2 regions of the Congzhengia sp. genome follow, and region 2 is predicted to be linked to the other one. Evidence: predicted binding sites of a transcription regulator. Region 2 holds the regulator's gene; the other holds the start of a gene.

Region 1 (7,702 bases), on a different contig from region 2:
GCGTTGGATCAAAATATGTGTTATTATCGACATTTTCTTCTAAAAAAGTCCACAATCTCAGTTCTCAAACGATGTATCGATGACAGGAATGGGCGTTTTGTCCCATGTTTCTCCCTCATCATCGCTATAACAAAACAACCCCCTTTCCAAAAGGACAGATATGTGCTATTCTGAAGTAAACGTAACCATTGCAGGATGTCTGTCTTTAAGCCTTGTAATTGACGGCTATGCAAAATAATTATGTATACTGTTCCTATTGTTGCATATTACTTTTTCTTTTTACCTACAGTTTCATAATTTTTATTCTACTGTTTATTTCCAAGTTTTAACAAAAGCTATTTTTTCCTGTATCTGAACAAAGCAATTAATACTGATATTAATGAAAAAATCTGTGCGTAAACTAATGTTGAACCGATTATTATATAATAAATAATATATATTATAACATTTGCTAAGCTAAACAATCTCATTCTCTGTTCCTTTTTTGATATTACATTACACATAAATAGCATAGATGCTGCTATTGGTAAAATATCCAATTCTTCTTTAAATCCAAAAATTCCACATAATAAATATGTAATAGTAAAAATGATTGTTTTTGTAATCGACACTTTTTTATTTTTTACACAATGCTCTAAGCTAAACAAGATATGAATTACTGCCACAAAATTCAAAATACCTGCGCTTGAAATTCCTGTTATCATAAAGACACTTATTCCGGCAAGAGTATTAACAACAATCTGATTAACAAGCATCTGCCATCTTTCTGGAAACTGCGTCCCTATCAGACAGAGCAGGGCTACTATATATCCTAAAATATCTGCTGTAGGTTTCAAAATTTTATATTCTCCTGTTGTCGAATGTCCAACCTGCCTCTCTTAACGACCTTTCTAAATAAGCCTTTTGTTCCATGTTTAATGCGCGCATAGGATATGTGGCCTCACCTACGTTGTAACCCATAAGCTCTACTGCATATTTTACACTTGGAATAACCTCATTTTTAATCAGTATGTCTATTATACGATTTGCCTTTATCTGCTCAGCAAGCGCCTGCTGCATTTTGCCCTCACGGAAACTTTTGTATATCTTAATAAACTGTGGAAGCATCATATTATAGGTTGAACCTATTCCTGCATCTGCACCCGCTGCAAGACCGGATACAAGCAATTCATCAGGACCATTTATTATATTCATTTCACCATGAGTTTTATCCTTTAGCTTCATTAGCTGAAAAAAATTATCTGAACTCCACTTAACGCCTATTACATTATCAATCTCATATATTCTTGCAATCAAATCAGCGCTCATTTCTTTTTGTGCCGACGGGTGATAATAGATAATTACCGGTATAGAAACACATTCAGCTAGCCTTTTATAATAGTTAAAAATATCAGTTTCATCATAAAAGAAGAAAATAGGAGGTATTGCAGCTATTGCGTCTGCACCGGTTCTTTCAGCATGCATAGCAAGGGCGCACGCTTCTTCCAAATTTACCGCCGCTATATGGCAGATTACCGGCTTTCTTCCTGCAATATGCTTCACTGCCACCTCACACATTACTTCACGTTCCTCTCTACCCATAACCAGACCTTCGCCGGTACCACCAAGTATATAAAATCCATCTGCGCCCTGCATTAACAGATAGTCTATAAACTCCCTTGCCACTTCTTCATTAATGGTTTTGTTATCCTCGTGAAATGGAGTAATCAGTGCCGGCATAATTCCTTCAAATTTAACATTATTCATTTATAATCTCTCCTTTTGTTCACTTATTTAAAATAGCTTTGAAAATTAATTAGTGTTAAATAATAGTTGGCAAAAAATAAGGGAAATGGTAAAAACCATAAAATCTGTCGAGGCTTTGAAAACGTTTTGCCGTCGTCAGTGCTTTTCGCCATAACCACCTTTCCAAAAGGACACACATGGCCAATGCGAAAGCCCGAACACACAGCTGCAAGGGTTCCGTCATGCAGGCGCGCAAGCGAAGGCCAGGCAAAATAATTAAATTTTGAATTGGGGTTTTGAATAATTGTTTTCATTTCATGAACAGACACTTTTTTCATGTTTGAAAACCGCCTTTCTTCAAGTTTACTTTTATTATATACGGCCGCTCAACGCTTTGCAACTGCCGCAAAGGACAAAAACGAATTACTTTTGTCCCTTTTCATCACACCGGTTGATAAATTTCTATATTTTTTGACAAAAAGGCTTGAAAAAATGAAATTCATATGATATTATCACAATTGTAGTGATGAAAAAAACAAAACTACAAAAATAAAAAAGGAGAGGTTGTTATGGAAACAGGAAATGTAAATGGTGAATTTGGCGGAATGCAGGCCGCGCCGCAGTCTGGTAAGAAAAAAATAATTTTGGTTATTGCCGTTCTTGTCGGTGGACTTCTCGTAGGCACATTATGTGGATATTTCGCTGGTGTAAATGCGAAAATAAATGCACAGTTACTGGCTGAACGCCAGGCTCAGGATGAACAGATTAATACCAAAAAAGAAGAACTTTCAAATCTTGAAAACGAAATTAAAGATAAAAGCGGCGTTATTTCATCCGCAAAGGAATATGAAACAAATAAAGCCACATTAGATGAAAAAATTGCAGAAAAAACTTCCACGGTGGAGAATCTGGATTCGCAGATCAGCGCAAAGCAGAGCGAATTAGACATCCTGACAGGAAATGTGGTGAAAGCCAAAAGTGAACCAAAGGTACTGCCGGCCGGTGAATATACCGTCGGCGTAGATATTCCGGCCGGCAGGTACAGCGTGTCTGGTTCGCGCAACTTTTTTGCGTGGGACAAATCAGGTTCTTTAAAGGTCAATACTATCCTCGGAAATTCCAGTATTGGTGTTGGAGATTATGTCTGCTCTTTGGGGGATGGATATCGCATCGAATGTGCTGCAAAGACCACATTTACTCCAATCCAATAAAAAAGAAAGAAGCAAGACGGTCGCACCTTTTAGTGCGGCCGTCTTTTTGTATCTTGAAAAACAACGCGGGGCGCAATAAGCGCCCCGCGTTTATGATACCGCTCTGCGAATCAGCTCCGGCGGCGTTTGGTGCAGCAGTTTAACCGCAGCTTCGTTGTTAAACACCCAATCCAAAAGGTTGGACTTTTCTATCACCAGCGGCATACGGTTGTGCACATCCACTATAGATTCGTTGGGTTCAGTGGTTAAAATTACATACTTTTTTGCGCCGTTAAACTCACCAAAAATTCCCGCCATGTATAAAGCGCTTTTCTCCGGCAGGGTGAACAAGAACTTTTGTTTGGTTTTGTCGTGCTTCCACTCGTAAAAGCCCGAGCTGGGAATAACACACCGCCGCTCTATCACCGCTTTTTGAAACATTTTTTTCTCCAACGCCGTTTCTGCCCGCGCATTGATAATCACACCGCTTCTGCCTCCAAACTGCGGAAATCCCCACGACATAACCTCCGGAGCCAGGGAATTACCCCTTGAAACAAGCACTGGGGCGTTGTTCGTGGGAAAAATTTCGCCTGTATGAAACACCTGGCCGTTTAACGCGTTTAAAATATCAAATAAATTGTCGTCATCGCTGTCAAAATTATATCTTCCGCACATGTTTTACCACCTCAGTATTAGTATATCCGAATTAACGAAAAGCCACAAAGAATAATTACTTTTTTACGAGAAAACTTTTCTGACTGCCGGCTGTTACCACGTCGTCAGGCCCCAGACTGCCCAGCAGAAGGGGCGAATTCGGGTCGTGCCGCCGGTAGTTTTCCAGCGCTTTTTGCGGGCTTTGGTTGGCATAGCAATATCGGCACCCATTGGGACAGGTGTCATAGGCGCCAATGTCGCGGCTTTCTATGCAGTGACATCCCTCCCGCATGCCTTTATGCTTCAAACTGCGGAATGCAATGTTGTTGGCCCTGCCGATGATGTCCAGCGTCAAGCAGCCCGAAGACGCAATTCCATATCTGCTGAAATCGCCGTTGGTGCCGCAGGTCTGAATTGTCATGCCATATTTTTTTGCAATTGCACCAAGATTTTGTGCCAAAATATCTTTATCCTTCTCTGTCATGGGAATAATTTCCGGCATGTTGTATTTTAGCTTTTTATACAGCTCCACAAAGCTGAAAATGCAGCGGTCAATGTGGCCGGACAAGCGCTCTGCCATTGCTTCAAAGGTTTTTATGTGCCGCTCTATGGTATAGATTTCCGTCAGCAAAATCGGGTCATACCGCCACGAAATTCTTTGCCTGCCCACGGCTTTGGAAAGCTTTTTCAGCGTTTCAATGCTCGTTTCAATGTCCGGCACACCGGGCTCTACATCTTTTCCATATGCCGTAATGGTATAGTGGCAATAAATATGAAACCTGTTTTTAATCTCGTCTATGTGCTGTAGCAGCGGCTCATAGTTTTTTGAGCAAAACACCACACAATCCACCGTTTCAGGGCAAAGCTCATACCGCGTTACCTTATCGGGAAACATAGGGTTGCGCGTGAGCACATACCCTTCCCGAAACCTGTTTAACAGCCATTCTGTATAATACTGCGCCGTGTCTGTCCGCGCTCCTGTGTTGATAATCAATCTGCTTCCCTCCTCTTTTTGTTTCAATTCTACCTGTTTCATAAAATTCTGTCAAGCTTCAAATTTTTGAAAAATCATATATTTTCCTCTTGCATAATCCCATATGCTTGTGTTATAATAAGTTTATCGAACATTTGTTCTATTTAGAGGCGAAAAAATGAAAAAGAACCGAATTATCCTCCATGCCGACCTCAATAATTTTTATGCGTCGGTAGAGTGCCTTTACAACCCCGGTCTGCGTGGAAAACCTGTGGCTGTGGGCGGCGACGCGGAAAAGCGGCACGGAATTATTTTGGCAAAAAACAATGAAGCAAAGGCTTTTGGTGTAAAAACCGGCGAAACATTGTGGCAGGCACGGCAAAAGTGCCCCGGCCTGATTTTTGTAAAACCCCGCTATGATTTATATGTAAAATACTCCCGTCTGGCGCGCAGCCTTTATGAGGAATATACCAGCCAGGTGGAAAGCTTTGGTTTAGACGAGTGTTGGCTCGATGTAACCAACAGCGAAACGCTGTGGGGCGATGGGAAACGCATTGCCGACGAAATCCGCCTGCGTGTAAAACGGGAGCTGGGGGTTACGGTGTCTATCGGCGTCAGCTTTAACAAAGTCTTTGCAAAGTTAGGAAGCGACATGAAAAAGCCGGACGCAACAACGGTTATTCCCCGCGAAACCTTTCAAGAAATTGTGTGGCCCCTGCCTGTGGAAAATTTGCTGTTTGTGGGCCGGGCTACCACCCGGAAGCTGAAATCCACCGGCGTTTGCACCATTGGCGACCTGGCTCAGACGAATGTAAACGCGCTGCGGCGCAGGTTTGGCAAACCGGGCGAAATGCTTTGGAACTTTGCCAACGGGCTCGACGAGTCGAGGGTGAGCGAGGCAGACGCGGCGCAAAAAATAAAAACCATTGGCAACAGTTCTACCCTGCCCCGGGATTTAACCTCAGAAGAAGACGTGAAAATTCCCTTATATATCCTGTGCGAAAGCGTTGCAGAGCGGCTTCGCGACCACAGCCTAAAATGCTGCTCTGTGCAGCTTTCCCTCCGGGACAACGGGCTGTTTCAATATGAGCGGCAAGGCCCGCTGATTTGTCCCACCTGCTCGGCCCAAGTGATGTTTGAAAAGGCGTTTGCACTCTACCGCGGAAACTACCTGTCGAACAATCCAATCCGCAGCATTGGCGTGCGGGCCTTAAAGCTTGTGCCGGAGAATGGAACGCAGCTTTCCCTTCTGCCGGAGCTTCAGCAGGTTCACAGGCGCGAGGCGGAGGAAGCGGTAATCGACTCCATCCGCCGGCGCTACGGACACTTTTCCATTCAGCGCGGCATTATGCTGTTAGACACCAAGCTTTCCGGATTTGATCCCAAGGGTGAGCACATAATTCACCCCGAAGTTTTTGTAAGATAATCTGACATCTGTGGTATTTGACATAAAACGATTTGATCAGGAGTTGTAAGTTATGTCAAAGCCCTGTAAAACCTATGTGGATGTTTTAGCAAAATTTGAACGTGACGGGAATGTTATACCCCTCCGCGTGAAGTGGGAGGACGGGCGCGTATTTACCGTCGACAGTGTTGCAGATGTGCGCCGTGCCGCATCAATCAAGGGCGGCGGGCTGGGTATCCGCTACACCGTCTGCATCGGGGGACATAACACCTATCTGTGGCGGGACGACGACCAGTGGTTTGTAGAGCGCAAATAAACAGCAAAAAACCAGCAGGCGAAAGTGCCTGCTGGTTTTAACATTTATCCAGTTTTGCCCGGAAGGAAATTGCCCGGGGCGTGTCTATTTCGTCAAACTGAACAATGTGGGCGCCTTTTACAAAATCCACATCGGTCACCGTTCCCAACCCAAAAATAGGGTGTTTCACCCGCTGCTGCACGGCAAAGGCGGTTTGCTCTGTGTCTTGCTTTAAATGCCGGTCGCTGATTGCAATAAAGCTTTGCGCCTCTTTTACCAATTCGTCCTCCGGCTTTTGAGTGTAGGTGAGAAGCCCTTCGTCAATGTCAAACAAAAAGCGGGAGGGAAATCTGGGTGAGCCGTCAAAATTCCGGCCCTCCGCCTCTGAAAGATACAGCGCGGTTTTCGCCCTTGTTATTGCCACAAATGCCAGCCGCCGCTCCTCCTCCATTCCCTGAATGGTGCTGGTCTTTTTTGAGGGAAAAATTCCTTCGTTCATGGCACAGAGGAACACATGGGGAAACTCTAACCCCTTTGCGGTGTGCACCGTCATTAATTTTACCTTGTCGCTGTCTGTTTCGGCGTCGCTGTTGGTAAACAGCGCCACGTGGGCCAGGTAGTGCTCTAAGGTGCTTTCTTCGCCGCAGCTTGTTTCATATTCATAAACCGACTGTTTCAGTTCCGCCAAATTGTCCAGCCGTTCCTGGCCGCCTTCTGTGCGAAGCATTTCTTCATATCCGCTCTCATTTAAAATTGCCGACAAAAGCTCTGAAATCGGCCGCACCGAATAGTCCGCGGCGAAGGCTTCCACTAAGGACAAAAACTGAGTAGCTTTCGTGCCTTTAAAAATTTCGTTGTCAATCTCCTGCGACAGTGCTTCATAAAGCGAGCATCCCCTTGTTGCAGCAATCTCCTGCAAAAACTGCATGCGCCGCTTTCCTAAGTTCCGTTTTGGACTATTGGCAATGCGCAGAAAAGAAAGATCGTCCTTATATGCAAGGATGCGCAGATAAGACAGCGCGTCTTTAATTTCTTTGCGCCCAAAAAATTGAACGCCGCTGTAAATGGTATAAGGTATTTTCTCCCGCAAAAGCACCTCTTCAATGGTTCTGGTCAAATGGTGGGCGCGGTAAAGCACCGTCATATCCCGATATGGAACGTTTTGCCCGTGAAGCTCTTTCATTTTTGCGGCCATCCACTCGGCTTCCTGCTCTGAAGTGGCGGCGTGGTGGCACAGCACTTCGCTGCCCTCAGGCAGTGTAGGAATTAAATCCTTTTTTATGCGGTTTTTGTTTTTGTCAATCAAAGAGTTCGCCACCGACAAAATTTGTGGGGTTGAGCGGTAGTTTTCCATCATCATAATGGTTTTTACGTTGGGAAACGCATTGTTAAACTCTAAAAGATAACGAATGTTGGCCCCGCGCCAGGTATAAATGGTCTGATCCGGGTCTCCAACCACA
Region 2 (7,702 bases):
GGGAAAGCTGCACCTGGGCAAAAAAGTCCAGCGTGTTGCTTTCAGGATAGAAACACAAAACATTTGCATAGTGGTTTTCCATAGGCTTTTCATAGCCATAGTCCCCGCCGGGGCACACCGGCCCGGTTGCGGCAAAATTGCCGTTTACCCACAAACGGAATTTTGTGTCCCCGCTTACCGTAATACTGGCTTTTATCACGCGCTTTTGAAAGGTATATGTTCGGAAAAAATCCGCCACTGCGTATGAATAGCCGTCTTTATCACAAAATTGTGTGCAGAAAGTCGTTTGAATTTCCGGGTAATCTTGTTGATTGAGCCAAATCCATTTTGCCATATTTTCCCCTCCCTGATGGAGAATATTCTACCATAATTTGTGTAGAAAAGTCAATGAGAACAAATGTTTGATTTTTTGGAAGAAATGTGCTATACTGAAAAAAAGAGGTGATTGCCATGCCAAAAGAGAACAAAGAACAGCTTGTTTATGAATACATCCGCACCCAAATTGAGCAGATGGGCTATCCGCCCTCCATTCGAGAAATTTGTGCCGCGGTGGGGCTGTCTTCGCCGTCTACGGTGCACGGATATATCAAACGGCTGGCGGAAAAGGGCCTGATTTTGCAAAACGGCTCTAAAAAGCGCGCCATCAGCCTGCCGGAACGCAAGGAAACAGGCGGGGTGCTGTCTGTGCCCGTTGTGGGCACGGTGGCGGCGGGCACGCCTATTTTGGCCACCCAGAACATAACGGATGTGTTCCCCGTGCCGGAAGCGTTATTTAGCGGCGGCGAGCTGTTTATGCTAAAGGTGAAAGGAGACAGCATGATAAACGCCGGTATTTTAGACGGCGATTTTGTCATTGTAAAACGGCAGGCAACCGCAGAAAACGGGCAGATGGTGGTGGCGCTGCTTGCCGACAGCGCCACGGTGAAAACCTTTTACCGGGAAAACGGGCATATCCGCCTCCAGCCGGAGAACGACGCGCTGTCACCCATCATTACAAACGACGCCGTTATTTTGGGCGTTGTTTCCGGTGTTTTCAGAAAATATTAAGGGGGCGTTTTAAAATGGAACTTTCAATCAAACAACTGTCAGAGGAAATCAGCGCCGAGGCGATTATGCTTCGCCGCAGGCTGCACCAAATGGCGGAGCTTTCGTTTTGCGAAGAAAAAACCGCGGCGTTTATAAAAAAATATTTGGAGAACTTAGGGCTATCGGTAAAATCCGGCATAGCGGGAACGGGCGTTACCGGCTTTTTAAACGCGGGCAAAAAAAACACGCTGCTGATTCGGGCAGACATGGACGCGCTTCCCCTTGACGAACCCCATGATTTTGACTATAAGTCGGCAACCCCCGGCGTTATGCACGCCTGCGGGCACGATGCACATATGGCGGTGGCGCTGTGCAGTGCAAAACTTTTAGCGCAGCTGAAAGAGGAGCTTTCTGTTAACGTTTTGTTTGTGTTCCAGCCCGGGGAGGAAACCGAGGGCGGCGCAGAACCCATGATAAAGACGGGAATTTTAGAAGAATACCACGTGACAAACGCGGTGGGGCTTCATGTGATGAACGACGTGGAGACCGGAAAAATTCTGCTGAAAAAGGGAGCGTTAATGGCCTCGCCGGACGATTTTGATTTATATATCCACGGCCGGGGCGGCCACGGGGCATATCCCCATGAGTGCATTGACCCCATTGCGCTGTCGGCGCGGATCATTGCAGCGTTCGACATGATTGGCGCGCGTTTTATTTCGCCCTTTGCACAAAAGGTGATTTCCGTCTGTGCAATCAACGGCGGCACCTTTTACAATATCATTCCCGACACGGTGCACATGCGTGGCACGGTACGGTCGTATGAGGAGACTGTCCGCAGAAAGGTACCGGAGCTGATGGAAAAAGCTGTGGACGGAATTTGCAATATTGCCGGCGCAAGCTATGATTTTCAATATAACTTCCGTTATCCGCCTTTAATCAACAATGATGCGGCGGCAGACCGATTCGAGCAGGCCGTCACCGGTGTTCTTGGAAAAGACAGTGTGGTGCATGGCAGCGAGCCCTCCATGGCGGGGGACGACTTTTCTTATTTTGCACAAGCTGTGCCCTCGGTTTATTTTTACCTGGGCTCGGGAAACAAAAAAAGAGGCATTACAATGCCTCTTCACAGCTCAAACTTTGATATTGATGAAGATTGTTTAAAAACCGGCGTCGCAGCCATGACGGCCTATGCTGTCAGCGTGGGCTGAAGCGGTTTAACACGGCTCCGGCAACAGAAAACAGCAAAAAGGCGGCCATGTGCACCATAACCACGCTGGCGCCTGTTGGCGCCGCGTAAAAGTAAGACGCCAAAATTCCGATAAAAAAGCATATGACGGAGAGAATGACAGAGCACACCGTAACCCCTGCAAAGGATTTGAACACCCGCATGGCGGAAAGGGCGGGAAAAATCACCAAAGCGGAAATGAGCAAAGCGCCCATCATGCGCATGCCCAGCACAATGGTCACCGCGGTTAGGGCGGCAATCACCGTGTTATAGAGGGACGTTTTTTTGCCCGTTGCCTTTGCAAAGGTTTCATCAAAGGTAACGGCAAAAATTTTGTTGTAGAAAAATAAGTAAAGCACCAGCACGGCAAGGCTTAAACAAATGCTCAGCACTACGTCGCCGGTGCTCATGGCTAAAATGCTTCCGAACATATAATTTAATAAATCGGTATTGGCGCCGCGGCTAAGTGAAATAATCAGCACGCCGGCGGCCAGTGCACCGGTGGAGATGAACGCGATTGCGGCATCTCCTTTTATTTTGCCGGATTCGCTTAAGCGCAGCAATAAAATTGCTGCGGCCACCACAATGGGAATGGCAAGCGTAAGCGGCGCAACCCCGGCCACCTGCGCGCAGGCCAAAGCGCCAAACCCCACATGGGAGAGTCCGTCGCCAATCATGGAATAGCGCTTTAAAACCAGGCTCACGCCAAGCAGCGCCGCGCAGAGAGAAACCAGTGTGCCCACAATCAGAGCGCGGGTAATAAACGGGTATTGAAACAGTTCCATCAGTTGTTCAAGCATTGCTATCTTGCCTCCGAATATATATTTGCATAGCCGCTGTTTACATAATCCTGTTTTGTGCCGAAAAAACAGTGGCTGTTCCCGCGGGTAATGTGCAGCACCCGCTCACTGACGGACAGCGCCCCCGCAGTGTCGTGAGAAACCATGATAATTCCCATGCCGTCTTCTGATTTCAGCTTCGTTATTAGCGCATACATCTCCCGGGCCGCGGCGGGATCAAGACCAGATGCGGGCTCGTCCAAAATTAAAAGCCTTTGTGCGCAGCACAGAGCACGGGCCAAAAGCACGCGCTGCTGCTGTCCGCCGGAAAGCTCTGAAAAGCTCCTTTTTTTCAAGTCTGCCGCTTCCATTTTATTCAGGTTCCGAATTGCAACATCTTTTTCCCGGCGGGAATAAAAGGGTTTAGCGCCGCGCATGTTCAAACAGCCCGACAGCACCACCTCAAACACAGAAGCGGGAAAGTCCCGCTTAACCTCCGCCTGCTGGGGCAAATACCCCACCTGAGAAAGGGTAAACCCTTCGGTTTTAATCACCCCTGCGTCTGGCTTTTTAAGCCCCAGCAGACATTTTAAAAGGGTGGACTTGCCGGCGCCGTTTTCGCCCAAAATGCTTAAACACGCGCCGCTCTCCGCAAAAAAGGACAGGTCGGACAACACCTGATTCGCGCCGTAAGACACGCTTAAATTGTCGCAGGTTAAAATGCGCATTACGAAAGCGCCTCCTTCAACACATCTACGTTGTTTTTCATCAGGGACACATAGGTTTCTCCCCGGTCGAACTCGTCTTTTGTCACGCCGTGACAGGAGTGAAACAGTGCTTTTTTCGCTCCTGTTGCCTCACAAATGGCGTCTGCAATTTTCTGGTTGGAAAGCTCAACGTGCAGCACAACAGGAATGTTTTCTTCGCTTACTTTATCAATCAAAAATTTCAAGGTGGCGGCATCAGGCTCGGTTTCGCCGGAGCAGCCCGGAAACGCCGCAAAGTACGTCAGGCCATAGCGGTCCGCAAAATAGCGAAAGGGGAACCGGTCGCCGAAAACCAGCGTTTTCCGTACGCCGTGTTCCACCGCCGCGGCGAAACTTTCGTCAAGCTCTTCAAGCTGGGCATGATAGCGGTTTAAATTCTCTGTGTAAGCCTGTTCGTGGGCTTTGTCCGCGGCAATCAGCTTTTCTGTCAGTTTCCTGCAAATTTCCATGGCGTTTACAGGCGACGTCCACACATGCTCGTCATATTCATAAAATCCGCTGTGGTCTTCGTCTGCGTGTTCTTCGTGATTGTGGTTCATTCCCTCGGTAAGTTCTTCGGGAACGGTTTCCACGCAGTCCATCATGAAAAGTGTTTTCCCCTCGTCAAGCTGGGAGGAGGAAATCAGTTTTTTTGCCCATTGGTCAGATTCGCCGCCGCCCATGATAAAAATGTCTGCCTGCTGAATTTTAATAATATCTTGGGGCGTTGGTTCAAAGGTGTGGCTCTCTTGGCCGGGAGAGAGCAGCATGGTAACGTCTGCCAATTCGCCGGCAAGCTGCCGCGCAAAGTCAAAGGGCGGAAAGTTTGTGGCGACAATTTTTAGTTTTTTATCCCCGCCGCCGGAAGGGGGTTCCGCCGGGCCGCACCCAAACAGGGAGAGAACCGCAGAAAATATCAGTGCCAGGGCCATTAATTTTTTATATGGTTGTTTCATGTTTTTATCTCCTTTTTGTTTGCGCAGTTGGCGCAGGTGCCATATATAATGGTCTTTAAATGGTCAATGGAAAAGCCGTGGTGGCTGGTCATGTGCGCCTCAAACTCCTTCACCAGTCCGCAGTTTAAATGAATCAGCTCTCCGCAGCCGGTACATTTTAAGTGAAAATGCTCATGGCAGTGCTCGCTTTGGTTGGCAAACTGATAAACCACCGCTTTCACGTCTTTTCCGCTGAATCGGCGGATTTCACCGTCCTCCGTCAGCTTTTTTATCAAGCGGTAAACGGTGCTTTCCCCAATTTTTGCCTGCTGCTTCACGCTGTTTGAAACTTCTTTGGCGGAAAACTGCCGGTCTGGATTTGCCGCAAAAAAGTCATAAATCAATTGTTTTTGTTTCGTGTTGTAGCTGTTTCTGTCGTTCATTGTATCCTCCTGAATTTGAGAATTACTCTCATATTATACCCCGGTTTTGAAAAAAAGTCAAGGAATAGAACAAAAAAGTTGCGCTATTGCTTATATTTTTATAAAAAGTAAAAATAAAAAAATTTTACTTGACAAACCGATTATTTTATAGTATAATATTTTTGTCGCTGAGACGACGGACAAAATTGGGCGCTTAGCTCAGCTGGGAGAGCATCTGCCTTACAAGCAGAGGGTCACAGGTTCGAGCCCTGTAGCGCCCACCAATTTGTCTTTATGGCTCGGTAGTTCAGTTGGTTAGAATGCCAGCCTGTCACGCTGGAGGTCGTGGGTTCGAACCCCATCCGAGTCGCCAACCCATGCCTCTGTAGCTCAGTCGGTAGAGCAAGGGACTGAAAATCCCTGTGTCGGTGGTTCGATTCCGCCCGGAGGCACCACCGTGTTATTTTTTAGATGTTATTGTGCGGGAGTGGCTCAGTGGTAGAGCGTCACCTTGCCAAGGTGAACGTCGCGAGTTCGAATCTCGTCTTCCGCTCCATTTCGGAACAAGCAAAGCTTGTTCCGATTTTTTTATCCGAAATTAGACATAAAAAAAGACCGGTAACGGTCTTTTTTTCTATTAATAACATTTCGCTTCCAATGCATTAATTTTCTCCCTGTCGCCAATAACGACAATGGCGTCCTCCTCGGTAAAACGGTAGTCTGAAGTCAGCTCCGTCATTACTCCGGCAGGATTCTCCACCGCAATGATGTTTAAGCCAAACTTTTTTCTCACATCAACAGAACCGATTGTTTCGCCGATAAATGCCTCTGGAATACAGAGAGTGGAAATGTCGACCTTTTCGCTCAGCTCGATATAATTAATCATTTTAGAGGTTTCAAGCCGCCTTGCAAGACGCACAGCCATATCGTGCTCGGGGAAAACCACCTCGGCGCCCAGCTTTTTTAAAATTTCGCCGTGTTCTTCGCTGTTGGCTTTTGCGATTACGCGTTGAATTCCCAGGGCGTTTAAATAGAGCACAGTTAAAATGCAAACGTCCATTTTTTCTCCAATACACACCACCACCGTGTCGCAGTTTTGAATGCCGGTGTCGGAAAGGGATTCTTTGTCCAGCGTCTTAACTACAAAGGCATTTTCCGTATATTCTCTGAGCTGACGGATTTTATCTTCGTCTGCGTCAATTACCAAAAGTTCGTGTCCGCTGGCTGCCAGCGCAAGGGACAGGGCTTTTCCAAACCGTCCCAGCCCAATAACGCCATAGGAGTGGCTTTGTTCTGCTTTTCTCATAAAATTCATGGTTTTCCTCCAATAAAATTCAATATTAACCAATTGCAATGTTGCCTTCCGGATAACGCACCTGCTGTTCATCAGCAAAATACCACACAGAAGCAATTGTCAGCGGCCCTAAGCGCCCGATGAACATAATCAACACAGAGAGCAGTTTGCTGGGAACCGAAAGACCCGGCGTAATTCCTGTGGAAAGCCCCACCGTGCCAAAGGCGCTGGTGACTTCAAACAAAATGTCCATCAAATTGAGCTGCGGCTCAAACACCGACATTAAATATGTACCAAGACAAACAGTTCCTGCGGCCAAAATGGTAATGACTGTGGCCTTTTTCAAGCTGTCCGACGGAACACTGTAGTGAAAAGCCGCGCTGCTTTTGTTGGTGGCAGCAGACTTTACTCCCTGCATCAGAACAAACAGCGTGCTGGTTTTTATGCCGCCGCCGGTTGAACCGGGGGAAGCGCCGATAAACATTAAAACCGTCAGCACAATCAGCCCCGCGTTGGAAAACTTGCCCAGCGGAAAGGTGGAAAACCCGGCCGTTCTTGCGGAAACACTGTTAAAAAAAGCGCCGAGCCAGGTAATGTTTTCGGTGAGCTTTATTAAAATTGTGCCGGCAGCGATTAAAAACAGACTGACGGTAATAACGACTTTCGCGTGCATATGCAGCTTTTTAAAACGAAATTTGCAGTCCCAAATGTCTTTGATGACCAAAAAGCCAATGCCGCCAAATATAATCAGTCCGCAGGTTACAAGGTTTAACAAAATGTTGTCCTGATAAGGAATGAGATTTTGAAGACCGCCTAAAATGTCGAAGCCGGAGTTGTTAAACGCCGCCACGGCGTGAAACACGCTGATGCCCAGCGCTTGCCATGCCGGATAATCCTGAACGAATACAACAAAACTGAGCACTGCTCCCAAAAGCTCGAACACAAAGGTAGTGAGCAAAACGCCCTTTATAAACCGAATCATGCCTTTCCCGGAATCTAAATTCATGGCCTCCTTAATCAGGCGGCGGCCTTTTAGGTTTATTTTTTTGCCGATGGCCAGAATAATGCCGGCGCCAACGACCGTGACGCCCAAACCGCCTATCTGAATTAAAAGCGCCACAACAGTCCGGCCAAACACGGTGAAGGTGTCGGCGGTGTCCACCGCAATGAGTCCGGTTACGCAAACCGCGCTGGTTGACGTATAAAGCGCGTCCATATAGTTTAAATCAACCCCCTCGTTTACGCTGATGGGCAGCATGAGCAAAGCAGAGCCCA

The links. Region 2 encodes LexA, which represses DNA repair genes until DNA is damaged. Its sites were predicted from a motif close to CNAACANNTGTTNG; they were not measured.
Region 1: the regulator LexA is predicted to act here: its motif matches at 4,691-4,704, upstream of dinB (DNA polymerase IV).

The regions. Positions count from the first base shown of each region.
Region 1 is NZ_JAXUNN010000012.1:12,132-19,833, reverse strand. It holds gene WIG73_RS01985 (YgjV family protein) at 336-836, opposite strand; gene WIG73_RS01980 (dihydrodipicolinate synthase family protein) at 841-1,746, opposite strand; gene WIG73_RS01975 (sialidase family protein) at 1,770-2,063, opposite strand; gene WIG73_RS01970 (hypothetical protein) at 2,295-2,936, shown strand; gene WIG73_RS01965 (SOS response-associated peptidase) at 3,027-3,590, opposite strand; gene WIG73_RS01960 (DUF1848 domain-containing protein) at 3,646-4,563, opposite strand; gene dinB (DNA polymerase IV) at 4,721-5,968, shown strand; gene WIG73_RS01950 (hypothetical protein) at 6,021-6,263, shown strand; gene WIG73_RS01945 (3'-5' exonuclease) at 6,301-7,702, opposite strand, start outside.
Region 2 is NZ_JAXUNN010000006.1:31-7,732, forward strand. It holds partial or broken gene WIG73_RS00370 (hypothetical protein) at 1-334, opposite strand, end outside; gene lexA (transcriptional repressor LexA) at 451-1,047, shown strand; gene WIG73_RS00380 (amidohydrolase) at 1,062-2,234, shown strand; gene WIG73_RS00385 (metal ABC transporter permease) at 2,221-3,051, opposite strand; gene WIG73_RS00390 (ATP-binding cassette domain-containing protein) at 3,054-3,758, opposite strand; gene WIG73_RS00395 (metal ABC transporter substrate-binding protein) at 3,758-4,732, opposite strand; gene WIG73_RS00400 (transcriptional repressor) at 4,729-5,154, opposite strand; tRNA gene WIG73_RS00405 (tRNA-Val) at 5,342-5,417, shown strand; tRNA gene WIG73_RS00410 (tRNA-Asp) at 5,430-5,506, shown strand; tRNA gene WIG73_RS00415 (tRNA-Phe) at 5,513-5,588, shown strand; tRNA gene WIG73_RS00420 (tRNA-Gly) at 5,615-5,689, shown strand; gene WIG73_RS00425 (TrkA family potassium uptake protein) at 5,771-6,448, opposite strand; gene WIG73_RS00430 (potassium transporter TrkG) at 6,474-7,702, opposite strand, start outside.